DNA from 2 places in the Rhizobium sp. SL42 genome. Region 2 is predicted to be linked to the other one. Evidence: riboswitches for the same ligand, from Rfam matches in the RefSeq annotation. Region 2 holds a riboswitch; the other holds the start of a gene.
The links. Region 2 has a riboswitch for FMN ahead of IM739_RS10210 (DMT family transporter). Riboswitches for the same ligand answer to the same signal wherever they lie in the genome.

Region 1 (8,556 bases), on a different replicon from region 2:
TCATTGGCAAACTGACTGCATCCGATCTTGCATTCACCACAGCGCAGAAATTTCGCCCGAACGCGCGCGGCGGCACGCATATTCATTCATCTGGAGGAACCCTATGAGCAACCAGCGTTTTGGTGCCGGCATCTGGCACTTTGCCACCTATCTCGATCGTTATGCCACCGATGGCTATGGCACACCGCGCACAATCATCAATGCGATCGACCTGGCCGGCCAGGTCGCGGATCTTTCCGTGGTGGATATCAACTATCCCTTCTTTGGTGGCGATTTCAGCAATGCGCAGGTCAAGCAGGCGCTCGACCGCAACAAGCTTGGCGTGATCGGCATCACCCCGGAAATCTACACCCGCGAATTCGTCAAGGGTTCGTTTACCAATCCGGACGCAGGTGTTCGCCGTCGTGCCCATGAGCTTGTTACCGAAGCCTGTGACCAGGTCCGATATTTCGGCGCCGACTATGTCAAACTCTGGCCCGGCCAGGATGGCTGGGACTATCCCTTCCAGGTCGACTACGGAACCCTGTGGCAGAACTCGCTTGACGGCGTCGGTCAACTCGCCAGCGAAAACCCGGACCTGAAATTCGTCATCGAGTACAAGCCGCGCGAACCGCGTGTGCGCATGAGTTTCGGCTCCGTTGCCCGGACCCTGCTCGGAATCGAGAAGATCGGCCTGCCGAATGTCGGCATCCTTCTCGACTTCGGCCATGCCATCATGGGCGGAGAATCGGCCGCCGACAGCGCTCAGCTGGCCATCGACTACGGCCGCCTGTTCGGCATGGACGTCAATGATAACTACCGTTCCTGGGATGATGACCTCGTCGCCGGCAGCCTGCACCCGATTGAACTCTTCGAGTTCTTCTATGTGCTGCGCAAGAACAAGTGGGAAGGCGTCTGGCAGCTCGACCAGTTTCCCTTCCGCGAAGACAGCGTTGCAACCGCCAATCATGCGATCGACTTCCTCAAGGCCGCGTCGAAAGGCCTCGACGCGCTCGACGTCGATGCGCTGAAGGAGGCACAGAGCCGCCATGACGCGATCGGTGCGTTGAAAATCGCCCAGAAAGCGCTGTTCGGCGCCATGTAGGCGCCGACGGAGGCAGGCAGAATTGGGACTGAAAGGCTTATGACCATGCTGAACAACGACACTGTCGCAACAATTCGGGACAAGGCACTCTGGATGCGCCGCAGGGCGTTTCGGATGGTGTTCGATGCCCAGCTGGGCCATCCCGGCGGCGACTTTTCAGCCATCGACATCATCGCCACGCTCTATTTCGGCGTGTTGCGTTACGATGCGAAAAAGCCGGAATTGGCAGAACGCGACCGTTTCATCATGTCAAAAGGACATGCAACCGGCGCCCTATATACGGCCCTCTGCGCGGCCGGTTACTACCCGGAAGACTGGCTGTCGACATATATGCAGCCGTCGTCCCGGTTGAATGGCCATCCGAACCGCAATTACCTTCCCGGCGTCGAGACCAATACCGGCCCCCTTGGCCATGGCATGCCGGTCGCACTCGGCATTGCGATCGCCGGCCAGTTGGCGAAGAGCGAATATCGCACCTTCGTTCTCACCGGCGATGGCGAACTGCAGGAAGGCTCGAACTGGGAAGCCGCGATGAGTGCCGGCAATCGCAAACTTTCCAATCTTACGCTGATCGTCGATCGCAATCGTCTGCAGCAAGGCATGGGAACCGAAGAGACCAACGGGCTCGATCCGCTGGACGACAAGTTCCGCGCCTTTGGCTGGCACGTCGAGATCGTTGACGGTCATGACGTGCAAGCCTTGCTCAATGTGCTGGGTGCCGCACCGGGCGCCCGGTCCAAACCGCTCTGCGTGATCGCCGATACGATCAAGGGCAAGGGTGTATCGTTCATGGAAAACAAGGCATCGTGGCATCATGGCGTGCCGAATGCCGAGCAATTCGATATCGCAATGAAGGAATTGGTATAATGGCTGCCCCCGCTGCAAAACAGGACGGTTATTTCGACTGCCGCGACGCCTGGGCGCAAACACTCGAGGCCTTGGCTGAGGCGGATCCCCGAATTGTCGCCGTGGTCAACGATTCCGTCGGCTCATCGAAGCTCGGCGGTTTCCAGAAAAGGTTTCCCGAACGGCTGATCAATGTCGGCATCGCGGAACAGAACATGGTGGGCGTCAGCGCGGGGCTGGCCAATGGCGGCCGTATCCCCTTCGTCTCGGCCGCATCCTGCTTTCTGACCGGCCGGGCGCTGGAGCAGATCAAGGCCGACATCGCCTATGCCAATTTCAACGTCAAGCTGGTTGGGCAATCCTCCGGCGTTGCCTATGGCGAACTTGGACCAACGCACCATTCGATCGAGGATTTCGCCTGGCTTCGCCCGCTCGGCGCAATCACCGTGGTGGTTCCCTCCGATCCATGGGAGACTGCAGAGGTGGTGAAATGGGCGGCCAGCCACGAAGGCCCTGTTTACCTGCGTTTGAGCCGCATGCCGGTGCCAAACCTCGATATTGCCGATCGCAAATTCCAGCCCAGACGGGCCGAACTCGTCCATCAGGGACGCGATGTGACGCTGATTGCCTGCGGCACCATGGTTCATCTGGCTGCCAAGGCGGCTTTGGCCCTTACGGCCGACGGCATTTCGGCACGTGTGCTTAACATGGCCACCATCAACCCGCTCGACGAGGCAGCCGTGGCGGCGGCGGCCAGCGAAACGGGGGCGATCGTCACCATCGAGGAGGCCAACATTCACGGCGGCCTCGGTGGTGCGGTCGCTGAATTTACCGCCGGCAACCTGCCAGTTCCGGTCGAGCGTATGGGCTTTCCCGGTTTCGTGCCGACGGGCTCGGTCGAGTGGCTTTTCGAGCATTTCGGCCTCACGGTTCCCGGCATCATCAAAGCGGCCAACACGGCAATCGGTCGCAAACGCCCATGAGCACAGGTCATGTCATCGCTATCGACCAGGGCACGACCAATACCAAAGCCATGCTTGTCGATGCTTCAGGCACCGTGCTCGCCAAAGCATACGCGCCGTTGAAATCCCACTACCCGCGCCCCAGCTGGGCCGAGCAGTCGGCCGACGACATCTGGGTTAGCGTCCAGACGGTGATTGCCGAAATCCGCAGTGCCGTATCGATTGATATTGATGGCATCGGGATCGCGAACCAGCGTGAAACGCTGGTCGTCTGGGATTCGACAACAGGGCAGCCGATTGCGCCGGCAATACTTTGGCAATGCCGACGTACGGCAGCCGCCTGCGCGCAACTGATGAGGGATGGCGCAAACCCGGCCGTTACCAAGTCGACCGGCCTTTCCATCAACGCACTTTTTCCTGCGTCCAAACTTGCTTGGGTCATGGAGAATATCGCGGGAGCAAAATCCCTGGCCGCCGGCGGACAATTGCGAGCCGGGACCGTGGATTCGTGGCTGCTCTATAGACTGACCGGCGGTCAGACCTTCGCCACCGATCACTCCAATGCGTCGCGGACCCAGTTGTTCAACACCGCCAGCCTCACCTGGGATGACGCTCTCTGCGACCTGTTTGGCGTTCCAGTCTCGGCTTTGCCTGCGCCAAGACCGTCGGATAGCCTGTTTGGCTACACGGCAGACGGCACAACCTCACTTGGCGCGGGCATTCCGATCGTTGCCATGATGGGCGACAGCCATGCCGCGCTCTATGGCCATGATGTGCGGAAACCGGGCTTGGTCAAGGCGACCTATGGCACAGGTTCCTCACTGATGACGTTGACATCCAAACGCATCATGTCTGGCCACGGCCTATCAAGCACGATCGCCTGGAGCGACCGCAACGGAACGGCCTATGCACTGGAAGGCAACATCACTGTGTCGGCCCAGGCAGCCGCATTTGTCGCAAAAATGCTTGGGCTCGCCGACGCGCAGGCCCTGTCCGCACTCGCGCAAACAGTTGAAGATTCAGCCGGGGTCACCTTCATTCCCGCATTGGCTGGCCTTGGCGCTCCGCACTGGAACGATAGTGCCACCGGCACGATTTCCGGCATGACACTGGCTACGCAACCCGCACATCTGGCCCACGCCACGTTCGAGGCAATTACACTTCAGATTGCCGACGTGTTCTTCGCCATGGAAAAGGATATGGGGTCGCCCCTGACGGGATTGCTGGCCGACGGTGGCGCATCCGCGAACAGCTTCCTGATGCAACTGCAATCTGACATCCTCGACCGGCCAGTGTCGCGCGGCCACCAGGCGGAGGTCGGCGCCATCGGCGTGGCCAGGATGGCGCTGCAGTCACTTGGCAACGCGGCGAATGCGGCCGGACCCGCCGAGACACAGCGTTTCATGCCAGGACGGCTGGAAAGCTGCACACGCGACGACATCAAGCGGCGGTGGACAGAGGCGATCGCTCGCGCAACTGCGCAGGCCTAGAACGCCGTCTGCGATCGAAAGTGCAAGAAAAACGGGTGAACATGCAACAGTGTGTTCGTTGCTGCGGCGCAAATTAGCACATCTACGGCGCCCCGTGCTCTTGCAATTCGAAAGCGCTTGCCCCACTCTTTTACTGTTCTCAGGGCGGGGTGTAATTCCCCACCGGCGGTATCGGGAGAAATCCCGGAGCCCGCAAGCGCTTCCGACAACCTCGGAAGGTCAGCAGATCCGGTGCGATGCCGGGGCCGACGGTATAGTCCGGATGGAAGAGAGCAAGGCAACGGCCGCCCGTCCGCGAGGACGGTTGAGCTGTGTTTGTTCGCCCAAGGGAAGTTTCGTCGGCATGTGAAGACATGTCCGGCACAACAGACAGCCGGATCTCCGGCTCAACCCTTGAAAGACCGATGAATGACTATCTCTAAAATTGAAGATGCAATTGCAGCCATTACCCGCGGGGAAATGGTGATTGTCGTGGACGACCAGGATCGCGAGAATGAAGGTGACATCGTTTTTGCGTCCGAAGACGCAACAGCTGAAAAAATCGCCTTCATGATGAACAAGGCACGCGGCCTGATTTGTGTTTCCATGCAGGGCGAGCGGTTGGACGCGCTGGAAATCCCATTGATGGTGCCCCACAACACAGAATCGCTGAAGACCGCCTTTACCGTCTCGGTCGACCATTTGCCGACGACATCGACCGGGATTTCGGCAGCCGACCGGGCTGCGACGATCAAGGCGCTGATCGATCCCGCTGCAAAGCCCGAGGAATTTGCACGCCCCGGCCACATTTTCCCGCTCCGCGCCAATCCGAAAGGTGTGCTTGGACGACCTGGCCACACCGAAGCGGCGATCGATCTCTGCCGTCTGGCAGGCAAGGCAGAATCGGGCGTAATTTGCGAAATCGCCAAGGATGATGGCACCATGGCAAGGCTACCGGATCTCGAAATATTTGCCGAGCAGCACAACCTGCATCTCGTCACAATCGAGGATCTGATCGCTTACCTGAAGGCGTCCGGCTCTAGCGCCTCAAGCCTGCTTGAGGTGGCAGCATAACATCCGACTGCTGCATTCCCCCAGGCATGGGAAACATCGGGTCGAACCGAGTTTCATCAGGTCTGGGCGGGATGGCAGCAGCAGTTCACCCATGTGACCCGCTACGGACAGGCGGCACTACAGCACGCCCCAGGCACGAAACCGTCCTCGGCCCGTCAGCTCACGCAGGCTGAGGGCGGCGGCGATCTTCAGCGCACCCTGCGGCGTGACGTCCAGTTCTTCGGCAATCATGCCGGCCGACACCATGGGTCGGGCGAGCACGAGATCGATCAGTTGCGGCAGCTTCGAAGAGGTTCTCCGGCCGGCGAGCCGATGTTGCATCTGTTGGCGGGCGAGGAGCAGCCGGTCATGTTCCTTCAGCCCAGATTCAGCAGCCACCTTGAAGGCATCGACAAATGCCAGCAACCGGGTATCGCGATCACGGCTCGAACGCCGTTCCCGTTGCACCTGCTTCAAGCCAAGATTGACTGCGACCAGATGCGACATGCAGGTACCGGTCTCGCGCAACAGCGCGCCCGCCAACATCCGGCCGAGCCAGGGCGCATGCTGCAAAACCTGCAACTGGCCCCACGCATCGAGCAACAGAGCGGCACGCAATACTGGTGGCAAATCCTCTGTTTCCGTCAAGACGCACCGCCATTCGTCCAAGCGGCCGTCCTCATCCCAATCCGGCTCGTAGACGAACGCATTGCGATCGCGTCCGGTCACGCGCATCGGCTCTTTCACACCGGACAACAATGCGTCACTTCGGGCAAGAACAGCATCCATTTCAGCAAGTTGCTTCGTCAGCGCATCGTCTTCGTCTTCATCGTCATGATCCTCGTCCAATCCATCATGCGACCCGGCGGTGGTTGCCATGCCAGCCACCGCAGGGGTGTCAGCCATGCGCCCCCGAAGCACGCCATCATTGCCGAGTGCCCATGCGGGTTCATTGGCGAGAATCCGGCGGCGGGTTCGCAACACATCATGGGCAATGGTCAATTCATGTGTCGGCGCACGTACACCCATGCCGGCATCGTGCAAAACCAGATCTTCGAGATGGACCAGTTCGCCATCGACCCATAGCGATGCCACGGCATCGCCGAAATGCGATCGTGCAATCCAACCATCGCGCAAGGCGGAACGGGCGATGCGCTCGTCAAGACGGGTCAATGCCGCAGTTGCGGAACAGACAGGTGCAAACAGGGTCGCAATCGGCAGCTTGGCAAGATCGTATCGCATGGAGCCGATCGTAGGTGACTCGCGCAACGAAAGCGAGATGGCGGTTTCGTTTCATTCCTGCCGTCTTAGACCATGATAGCCTGGCGGCCTTGCCGACAAACAGACGCAAGGTTCGTGATCAGCCGATCCGACATGAATAATCGCGACACTCACTGGATGAGGAACGCTCTGAAGTCATTGACATTGGTGCCTGTCGGACCAGGTATGAACAGATCGCCGATCAGGTCGAAGGCAGACCATGCGTCATGATCTGCAAGATAACTGCGGGCATCGGCACCTGCAGCCCTGATCCTGTCTGCGGTCGTACCGTCGCAAAAGGCACCAGCGTTGTTTTCCGAACCATCGATTCCGTCCGTATCTGCGGCCAGACCGGTCACCTTTGCCAGCCCCTGCAGATCCATGGCCGCGGACAGGAGGCACTCGGAATTGCGTCCACCCTTGCCATGCTTTCCATGGCCAATGGTCACCGTGGTCTCGCCACCTGACAGGAGGACGAGCGGCTTGGAAAATGAAGCGTTCTGCGCAAACTCGCGCACCAGCGCGGCATGCATCCGTCCGATATCCTTTGCTTCTCCTTCGATGCAATCCGACAGGATCAAGGGCTGCGCACCCAGGGAACGGGCCTTTTCCGCAGCTGCGATCAAGGAAACGCGCGCGGATGCGATCACATGCACCTCATTGCCGCGAAATACCTCGTCCGAAGGGTCGGGAGCCGTCTCCCGTCCGATGGCATCGATGACAGCCTGGGGCAGATCGATGCGATAGTCGCGGATCAGCCGCAGAGCCTCTGCGGCATTGGAGGCATCGGGCACGGTTGGGCCGGATGCGACCAATGCCGGATGATCACCCGGCACATCCGAGACGATCAGACTGACGACTTTTGCCGGATAAGCGCGCACGGCCAGTCGGCCTCCCTTGATCCGGGAAAAATGCTTGCGAAGCACGTTCATTGCCGAAATCGGCGCCCCGGACGCAAGCAGCGCTTCATTCAGCCTGATTTCATCGGCGAGTTGAAATCCCTGCGGTGGCGCGGGCAGAAGTGCCGAGCCTCCACCAGAGATCAACGCAATGACAAGATCGTTCCTGGTCAGTCCCTCGACGTGATCCATGAGCGCTTGCGCAGCTTGTAGTCCTGCAGCGTCGGGCACCGGATGCGCCGCCTGCAGGATCCTCGTCTGTCGACAGGGTTCCAGAGGACCGTGACGATCAACCACGAGGCCCTCGAACGGACCGTCCCAGGCGCGCTCGAACGCCGCTGCCATCTTTCCGGCAGCCTTGCCTGCACCGATCACGATCGTGCGTCCCTTCGGCTTTTGCGGCAGATGCCGCACGATGGCGTCATAAGGATCAGCAGCCAAGACCGCCGCCTGGAAAAGGGAGGTGAGAAAGGACCGCCCGTCGATCGACATCTCAATCTCCTTCTATCGTTTCATCATCTGCAAACCAACCGCCAGTCCTGCCGGTTGCCGCCGCGTTTGCCCCTGCATCGGCTCAACGACACTGATCAAGGTGCAATGGCTGACCATTGTCAACGCAGTTCGATCAGCGCGCATCGGCGCGTGCCCGCGGGCGCGTGTCGTTGCGTTCATGGGAAAAGATCGTACGTGGCAAGGCAGGCAGATCGCGGATCATGTCTGACGCCTTCTCTCCGACCATGATGGTGGGAGCATTGGTATTGCACGAAGGCACGCGCGGCATGACCGAACTGTCGCAGACGCGTAGTCCATCAAGTCCGTGCACCCTCAAATCGAGCCCGACAACCGCGTCCGCCCCCCTGCCCATCTTGCAGGTTCCGACCGGATGATGGTCCGTCTTGGCATTCGCACAGCCGTAGTCGAACAGCTCTGCCTCCGTCTGGACCTTGGGACCCGGCAGGCGCTCTGCCTCGATGAATGGTTTC
Region 2 (8,556 bases):
GCCTCGTCGGACCTCCGGGCGTCGGCAAGACGTCGCTCGCCAAGTCGATCGCCAAGGCGACCGGACGCGAATATGTGCGCATGGCGCTCGGCGGCGTTCGTGACGAAGCGGAAATCCGCGGTCACCGTCGAACCTATATCGGTTCGATGCCGGGCAAGATCGTGCAGTCGATGAAGAAGGCGAAGAAATCCAACCCGCTCTTCCTGCTCGACGAGATCGACAAGATGGGCATGGATTTCCGTGGCGACCCGTCCTCGGCTCTGCTCGAGGTGCTGGACCCGGAACAGAACGCGACCTTCATGGACCACTATCTGGAGGTCGAATACGACCTGTCCAGCGTGATGTTCGTCACGACCGCGAATACGCTGAATATTCCGGGCCCTCTGATGGACCGCATGGAGATCATCCGGATCGCCGGTTACACCGAGGATGAAAAGCTGGAAATTGCCAAGCGTCACCTTCTGCCGAAGGCGATCAAGGAACACGCCCTGCGTCCGGAAGAGTTTTCCGTCGCAGACAGCGCGATCATGGCGATCATCCAGCAATACACCCGCGAAGCCGGCGTACGTTCGTTCGAACGCGAACTGATGAAGCTCGCCCGCAAGGCGGTCACCGAGATCATCAAGGGCAAGGTGACGTCTGTTGCCGTGACCGGCGAAAACATCAACGACTATCTGGGCGTTCCGCGCTATCGCCATGGCGAAGCCGAAGGCGAAGATCAGGTCGGTGTTGTCACGGGTCTGGCCTGGACGGAAGTTGGCGGCGAGCTGCTGACGATCGAAGGCGTGATGATGCCGGGCAAGGGTCGCATGACCGTGACCGGCAATCTGAAGGAAGTCATGAAGGAATCGATCTCGGCGGCGGCATCCTATGTCCGCTCGCGCGCCGTCGATTTCGGCATCGAACCGCCGCGCTTCGACAAGTCGGATATCCACGTGCACGTGCCGGAAGGCGCCACCCCGAAGGATGGCCCGTCGGCCGGCGTCGCCATGGCGACCGCGATCGTCTCGATCATGACCGGCATCCCGGTCAACAAGGATGTGGCGATGACGGGTGAAATCACCCTGCGTGGTCGCGTGCTTCCGATCGGCGGCCTGAAGGAAAAGCTGCTTGCAGCACTTCGCGGCGGCATCAAGAAGGTTCTGATCCCGGAAGAGAACGCCAAGGATCTGGCGGACATTCCGGACAACGTGAAGAACAATCTTGAGATCGTTCCGGTGTCGCGCATGGGCGAGGTTATTCGCCATGCGCTACTGCGAGTTCCGGACCCGATCGAGTGGGATGGCACCGTTGAAACGCCTGCCATCGGCACAGTCGAAGGTGTCGATGAAACCGGCGCGGCGATCGCCCACTGAGGCATTTCTGCCATGCTTGCGCCATAAAGGCGAAAAACATCAAAAAAGGCTGGCAGTTTTGCCAGCCTTTTTTGTGAAAAGTCTTCGGAAAGGCTTGTTTTCCGGGGTGTTCGGGTGCTTTTGGGTTGCGCAGGGCAGAAGCATTCGTATTCTCCGCCCGACTTATCAATTGAGTCGTTTCATACCAATCAGAAAGGGTGGAAACATGAACAAGAACGAACTCGTATCCGCGGTAGCCGAGAAGGCTGGCTTGACTAAGGCCGATGCGGCCTCTGCCGTCGATGCCGTTTTTGAAACGGTCCAGGCTGAACTGAAGAGCGGTGGTGACATCCGTCTCGCCGGTTTCGGTGCGTTCACCGTAGCGCGTCGCGAAGCCTCCAAGGGCCGCAACCCGTCCACCGGCGCAGAAGTCGATATTCCGGCTCGCAACGTTCCGAAGTTCACGGCCGGCAAGGGCCTGAAGGACGCCGTCAACTCCTAAGGGAGAACGGCAGGCCACGCCGCATTTCGCGGCGGTGGCCAAAGAGACTTAAGCCCGGCCCTCGTGCCGGGCTTTCTTTTTGGACGCCTTGCGTTAACGCAACGGGTATCCTAACTCTGCTTTCGCCGGCTTGCCGGCATTCGTTCTCAGGGCGGGGTGCAATTCCCCACCGGCGGTAAGGAGATCCCTCCAAGCCCGCGAGCGCCTGTTTCTCAGACGGCAACGTCGCCGGGGCAGGGTCAGCAGATCCGGTGCGATCCCGGAGCCGACGGTATAGTCCGGATGAAAGAGAATGAGGTCCTTGATTGCTGCTTTGTCCGGCGTGTCGGATGAACGCGATTTGTCGTCTTGACGCCCCGGTCGCGACCTCGGTCCCCGGAGAGTCTGTCGCCGCCTCATCTGTCCTGATTTGTGTTGCTCCTTTTGAGAAGGAAAATGGACATGAATCAGAGCTCCTTGTCGCTCTTCCGCTCACGCGCCTTTATCGGTGCAGCTTTCATGGTACTGGCGGGCATCGCCTTTGCCCTGCTCAATGTTGTCACGCAATGGCTCGCCATGACGCTGGGCTTCCCGGCCGCATCCACAGCCTTCTGGCAATATGGCTTTGCCCTTGTCCTTTCGCTGCCGCTGCTGTTCCGTCTCGGGCTCAAGGCGATGCGCACCGATTATCCGCTACGCCACGCGTTCCGGGTCCTGCTTGCAGCCTTCGGTGTTCAGGCCTGGGTCATGGGCCTTGCCACGGTACCGATCTGGCAGGCGATCGCGTTGGTGATGACGTCGCCTTTCTTCATCATTATCGGTGCCCGTCTGTTCCTGGGTGAAACCGTCGGTACGGATCGCTGGCTTGCCACTTTCACTGGCTTCCTTGGTGCGATGATCATTCTCCAGCCCTGGTCGGACAGCTTTTCGCTTTCAGCGCTGCTGCCTGTTCTCTCAGCCCTTCTTTGGGGCGGATCGTCATTGCTGATGAAGAACCTGACGAAGTTTGAAGCGCCGGAGACCATCACGGTCTGGCTCCTGGTCCTGTTGACGCCAATCAATGCAGGCCTTGCAATGGCCTCCGGTTTCGTCATGCCGGAAGGGGTGGCGCTCTGGCTGCTATTGGCGGCGGGTCTATTGACCGCGATCGGCCAGTATCTGCTCACGCTTGCCTACAATGCGGCCGATGCCGCCTATGTGCAGCCGTTCGATGACCTGAAGCTGCCTTTGAATGTCTTCGCCGGCTGGCTGGTCTTCGGTTATGCGCCCAGCGGTTATCTGTGGATCGGAGCACTGCTGATTCTCTCGGCTTCGCTCTTCCTGATGCTGCGCGAAGCCGGCCGCGAGGCTCGGTCGAACTAAACTCAGCGTTGGTGTCCGCCGCGATGGCAATTGTCATCTCCCTGTCATTCGCATGACGCAAAAGCCTCCTGTTCCCTTTTCCGGAAACAGGAGGTTTCCCCATGACGTTTGGTCTTTCCCGTGTCGCCCTGACGGCGGCTCTTCTCGCATCCGTGGCGCTGCCCGCAGCGGCTGAACAGGTCTTCAACCGTATTTCCGCCTTCCCGGTCGCCACCAACCTGCCGGCCGACAAGGACAAGCTCTCGACCACCTCGGCCGAGATCGTCACCGCCTCGGAAGATGGCATGACGCTGATCTATTCCGACAGCCCGCTCGGTGGCATCGGTTTTATCGATATCTCCGACGCCAAGGCTCCGAAGGCCGGTGGCGCCCTGTTGATGGATGGCGAACCGACATCGGTTGCGGCTCTTGGCAACAAGGTGCTCGTGGCCGTCAACACTTCCGAGAGCAAAGTCAATCCGTCTGGTCGCCTGGCCGTCGTCGATATCGCGTCCAAGGCGATCGATGCGACCTGCGATCTCGGCGGCCAGCCGGATTCGGTTGCGATCTCGCCGGACAAGACCTTTGCCGTCATCGCTATCGAAAACGAGCGTGACGAGGAGCTGAACGAAGGCAAGCTGCCGCAGATGCCTGCTGGTGATCTCGTCATCGTCGGACTGAAGGACGGCACTGTGGATTGCGCTTCGTTGAAGCATGTTGCCATGACCGGCCTCGCCGGTGTGGCCGGCGACGATCCGGAGCCGGAATTCGTCTCGATCAACGGTCTCGGCGAAATCGCCGTCACGCTGCAGGAAAACAACGAGATCGTCATCGTCGACGGCAAGAACGGTGAAGTGAAGACCCATTTCACCGCCGGCACTGTCGACCTCGAGGGCATCGACACCAAGTCGGATGGCGCCCTGAAGTTTACGGCTAAGAAGGAAGGCGTCATTCGCGAACCCGACGCCCTGAAATGGCTCGACGACAACCGTTTCGTCGTCGCCAACGAAGGCGACTATGAAGGCGGCTCGCGCAGTTTCACCATCTTCGACAAGACCGGCAAGGTTGCCTACGAATCAGGTCCGTCGCTGGAACTCGCCATCGCCCAGATCGGCCACTTCCCCGACAAGCGGGCAAAGTCCAAGGGTGTTGAACTCGAAGGCCTGGAAGCTGCGACCTTCGGCGATCAGAAGTATTTCTTCGTGCTCTCCGAGCGCGCGTCCATCGTCGGCGTCTACAAGGACACCGGCGCCGAACCGGAGCTGGTGCAGCTGCTGCCGTCTGGCGTCTCGCCGGAAGGGGCTGTCGCCATCCCGGGTCGCAACCTGCTTGCCACCGCCAACGAAGTGGACCTCGGTGAAGACGGCGGTCCGCGCTCGCATGTAATGCTTTATGAACTGGCGGAAGGCACGCCGGCCTATCCGATGATCCGTTCCGACATCGTCGACGGCGCGCCGATTGGCTGGGGTGCTCTTTCCGGCCTGGTTGGCGATGCCGAAAAGGCGGGCCAGCTTTACGCCGTTAACGACAGCTTCTTCAGCATGCAGCCGACCATCTTCACCATCGATGCGACGCAGAAGCCTGCTGTCATCACCGCAGCGCTCCCAGTCACCCGTGGCGGCGCTGCAGCGCAGAAGCTTGACATCGAAGGCATCACGCTGGACGGCAAGGGCGGTTTCTGGCTCGCCTCCGAAGGCGATCCGGCCAAGCTGGTCGGCCATGGCATCTACAATGTCGACGCCAAGGGCGAGATCAAGTCGGAAATCGGCTTCCCGGTCGAGCTCCTCGCCGGTCAGACACGCTTCGGCCTCGAAGGCATCACCTCCGTTGGCGAAGGCGACGACCAGACGCTCTGGATGGCCGTGCAGCGCGAATGGAAGGACGGCGAGAAGGGCACCGTCAAGCTGGTATCCTACAACATAAAGTCCAAGGAATGGGGCGCAGTCAGCTATCCGCTCGACAAGACCGAAGCCGGCTGGGTCGGCCTGTCTGAGATCACCGCGCATGACGGCAATCTCTACATCGTTGAACGTGACAACCAGGTCGGTGACAATGCCAAGCTGAAGAAGCTTTATATGGTCGCGATTGCCGACCTGAAGCCTGCCAAGCTCGGCGAAAAGCTCCCGGTCGTTGCCAAGCAGGAAGCGCATGACTTTCTGCCGGATCTGAAGGCCGCCACCAACGGCTATGTCGTCGACAAGCTGGAAGGTTTCACCTTCGATGCTGCCGGCAATGCCTTTGCCGTAACGGACAATGACGGCGTGGACGACAGCTCCGGCGAAACCCTGTTCTGGCAGGTCAACCTCAAGGGCACCAACTGATCCCGCGTCGGATCTTGGTTTTCTGAAACAGACGAGGCCGGGTGATCGCTCACCCGGCCTCTCTTTGTTTCATCTCGACAAGAGATGACTACCAGCGCTGGTGCACATGCGGCGCGATCAGCCGGTCATAGGTGTCCTTCGCTGCGGCCATGACGTCTGTGGACAGGGCACCAAGATCCGATGCAGCCGCATTGGCCTTGGCCTGCTCGCCATTGCGGGCGCCGGGGATGACGACCGTGACCGCCTCATGCATCAGTATCCAGCGGAGTGCGAAGGCCGCCATGCTTCCGCCGGCCGGCACCAGCTTGCGGATCTCTTCAACGGCGGCAAGCCCCGTTTCGAACGGCACGCCGGCAAAGGTCTCGCCGACATCGAATGCCTCGCCGTTCCGGTTGAAGTTGCGATGGTCTTCAGCCGCGAACTGGGTCTGCGCCGTGATCTTGCCTGACAGCAGGCCGCTTGCCAGCGGCACGCGCGCGATCACCGCGACATTGCGGCGCTTCGCTTCCTGGAAGAACAGGCCGGCCGGGCGCTGGCGGAACATGTTGAAAATGATCTGCACGCTGGCGACGCCCGGATATTCGATCGCCTTCAACGCTTCCTCGACCTTTTCGACGCTGACGCCGTAATGCTTGATCTTGCCGGCCTTGCGGATCTCTTCCAGTCCTTCGAACATTTCCGGACGGTAGTAGACCTCGGTCGGCGGGCAGTGCAACTGCACGAGGTCGAGGCTGTCCACCTCTAGGTTCTTCAGCGAGCGATCGATGAAAGCCTCGATATTGGCCTTGGTATAGCCCTTGGCGACATGCGGATTGAGCCGGCGGCCGGCCTTGGACGCGACCATCGGCCGCTGGCCTCCGCGTGCCTTCAGGACATCGGCGATGATCCGCTCGGACCGGCCGTCACCATAGACGTCGGCCGTGTCGACAAAGGTCATGCCGGCATCAAGTGCGGCATTGAGCGCCTCACGGCCATCCGCCTCGGAGACTTCGCCCCAGGAACCACCGATCTGCCAGGCGCCGAAGCCGATATCGCTGACCTTGAACTCCGTCCGGCCGAAAGCATGTTGTCTCATCGTGTTTCTCTCCCTCGATTGAATGTCGCGGCTATCAAGTGGAGCAGGGGCGAACGGGGGTCAACGGCCAATCATCCGTCATGTCGCAAAAACACCGTGAACCGCCCTTAGACGTTGCCCTGGCCGGATGGTCCGGCCGGATCGGGATGATGACGCTCGTTTATCGATTTCTGCGCTTGTTACGGCTGGTATCTCTGTGTGTTGCCGGACTTGCCGTATGGGAAGTGGCCTTGCCCTTATATCGCAGCGGCGTCGCGCTCGGCCTTGTCGATCCGGTCTCCCTTGCGCAGTATCGGCTGGCCTTAGCGTCAACGGATCAGGTTCGCGACGAGATCGAGACTGCCATTGCTGCGGACGACTATGCCTATGCCGGTAGCCTCTACCAATTGGCCATCCACGAAGGTCATCATCTGCCCATGGACCTTGGCGAACGGGCTGAGGGAACGCTTTTGCGCCGGGCATTTGTCACCGGCAGTGGCGTGGCAAACGGTTTTGTTTTCGGTTCGATCGACAACGGCGCGGAGATTGCCGGCTCGGTTTCCAGCGATCTTGTCGGTTTCGGCGATCTTCGCGATTTTTCGGTGCAGGGCATCAGGCTGGCCGCCGGCGGTGATTATGATCCTGTCCTGCTCACGCTGTCCGTTATCGGTCTTGGCCTCACGGCTGCAACCTACGGAACGGCGGGGGCGGCCGGTCTTGCCGACGCGGGATTTGCGGTCGTCAAGAATGTCCGTCGTGCCGGCAAAATGAGCCGCCCCTTCGCGGCCTATCTCGCGAAAACCGCCGGTCAGGTCATTGATACGAAACGCCTGCGTCGGGAAATTGCTTCGGCTGTGGATGAGGGAGCGTTGGGACTGTCGCGCGCCCGTGCGATCGCGGCTCGCGTTGTTGACCGCAAGGCGGCAGGTGCTCTGGTCGATGATGCGCGGGTGCTGGGTGAAATCGGCACGGCTGGTGGCCCGCGTGCCGCAGTCCAGGCGTTGTCGCTGGCCGAAGGCCCGTCAGACCTGCGGCGGCTCCAGCGTATCGGCCTTCATTTTGGCGACCGCAGCACGGCGGTGATGAAATTTCTCGGTCGCAGCCTGATGACGATCGGCTGGGACCTCTATCTGCTCGTCGCCGCGTTGGCTGGATTGGCCGCAAGCCTTGCGCTCTTTTGCCTGCGGCAGGCCGCCAGACTTTTGCTTTTTCCGTGTCGCCGACAGCTCAAGCCGGTTTTCAAGCTTGTATCGGTGATCTGAAGCCGTGCGTCGCGCCCAAGCGGCCGAATATGCACGCGTAGAGGCCCCCGTGGGAAAACCGCCGCACCGCTGAATGCGTATTGCCTTGGACGCAGCAGTCAGGCGACTGCGCCGACAAGGACCACCATGCGCCCGCCCGCACCTGAGACAATGACCTTCAACCGCCTATTTGCGCTGTATGCCCTGCCGGCCCTGCCGCTCGCCGCCATCGCGCTGCCGTTCTATATCGTCGTTCCGACGTTCTACGCAGGCAATTTCGGTATCCCGCTTGCCGCCATTGGCGCCACGCTGCTGGCGATCCGCCTGATCGACGCGGTGACCGATCCGTTTTTCGGCTGGCTGTCCGACCGCTTCGCCCATCGCCGTGGTCGCCGTCGCGTCTTTTTCGCGCTATCACTGCCGCTCACCTCGCTTGCCGCATTCATGCTGTTCTGGCCGCCGCAGAATGCGGGTCTTGCCTATCTCGGGCTCTGGGGAACCGCGCTTTCGGTCGGCGCCACCTGGACGCTTCTGCCGTACACAGCCTGGGGCGCCGAACTGGCGACGGGATATCAGGCGCGTGTCCGACTGTCGGCATTCCGCGAGGGGGCGACCCTGATCGGCTCGCTGCTGGCCATTTCGCTGCCTTTCGTTGGTGGTCTGGGAACCTCTGCCGGCTTCCATGGCCTCGCCTGGATCGCCGTCTTCATAGCCATCGTCCTGCCGCTGGCCGGCCTGGTGACGGTGATTGCGGTCCCCGAGCCTCAGGATGTCTCGCGTCGTC

Region 1: linked by a shared signal. The riboswitch ahead of ribB (3,4-dihydroxy-2-butanone-4-phosphate synthase) and the one ahead of IM739_RS10210 (DMT family transporter) in region 2 are both predicted to bind FMN.

The regions. Positions count from the first base shown of each region.
Region 1 covers NZ_CP063398.1:353,494-362,049, forward strand. Annotated here, with positions in the region: gene IM739_RS20615 (sugar phosphate isomerase/epimerase family protein) at 104-1,084, shown strand; gene IM739_RS20620 (transketolase) at 1,124-1,951, shown strand; gene IM739_RS20625 (transketolase family protein) at 1,951-2,913, shown strand; gene IM739_RS20630 (FGGY family carbohydrate kinase) at 2,910-4,382, shown strand; FMN riboswitch at 4,514-4,660, shown strand; gene ribB (3,4-dihydroxy-2-butanone-4-phosphate synthase) at 4,791-5,435, shown strand; gene IM739_RS20640 (RHE_PE00001 family protein) at 5,553-6,656, opposite strand; gene IM739_RS20645 (glycerate kinase type-2 family protein) at 6,806-8,065, opposite strand; gene IM739_RS20650 (GMC family oxidoreductase) at 8,199-8,556, opposite strand, start outside.
Region 2 covers NZ_CP063397.1:2,164,201-2,172,756, forward strand. Annotated here, with positions in the region: gene lon (endopeptidase La) at 1-1,355, shown strand, start outside; gene hupB (DNA-binding protein HupB) at 1,561-1,836, shown strand; FMN riboswitch at 1,975-2,134, shown strand; gene IM739_RS10210 (DMT family transporter) at 2,278-3,177, shown strand; gene IM739_RS10215 (esterase-like activity of phytase family protein) at 3,279-5,477, shown strand; gene IM739_RS10220 (aldo/keto reductase) at 5,566-6,552, opposite strand; gene IM739_RS10225 (hypothetical protein) at 6,783-7,793, shown strand; gene IM739_RS10230 (MFS transporter) at 7,944-8,556, shown strand, end outside.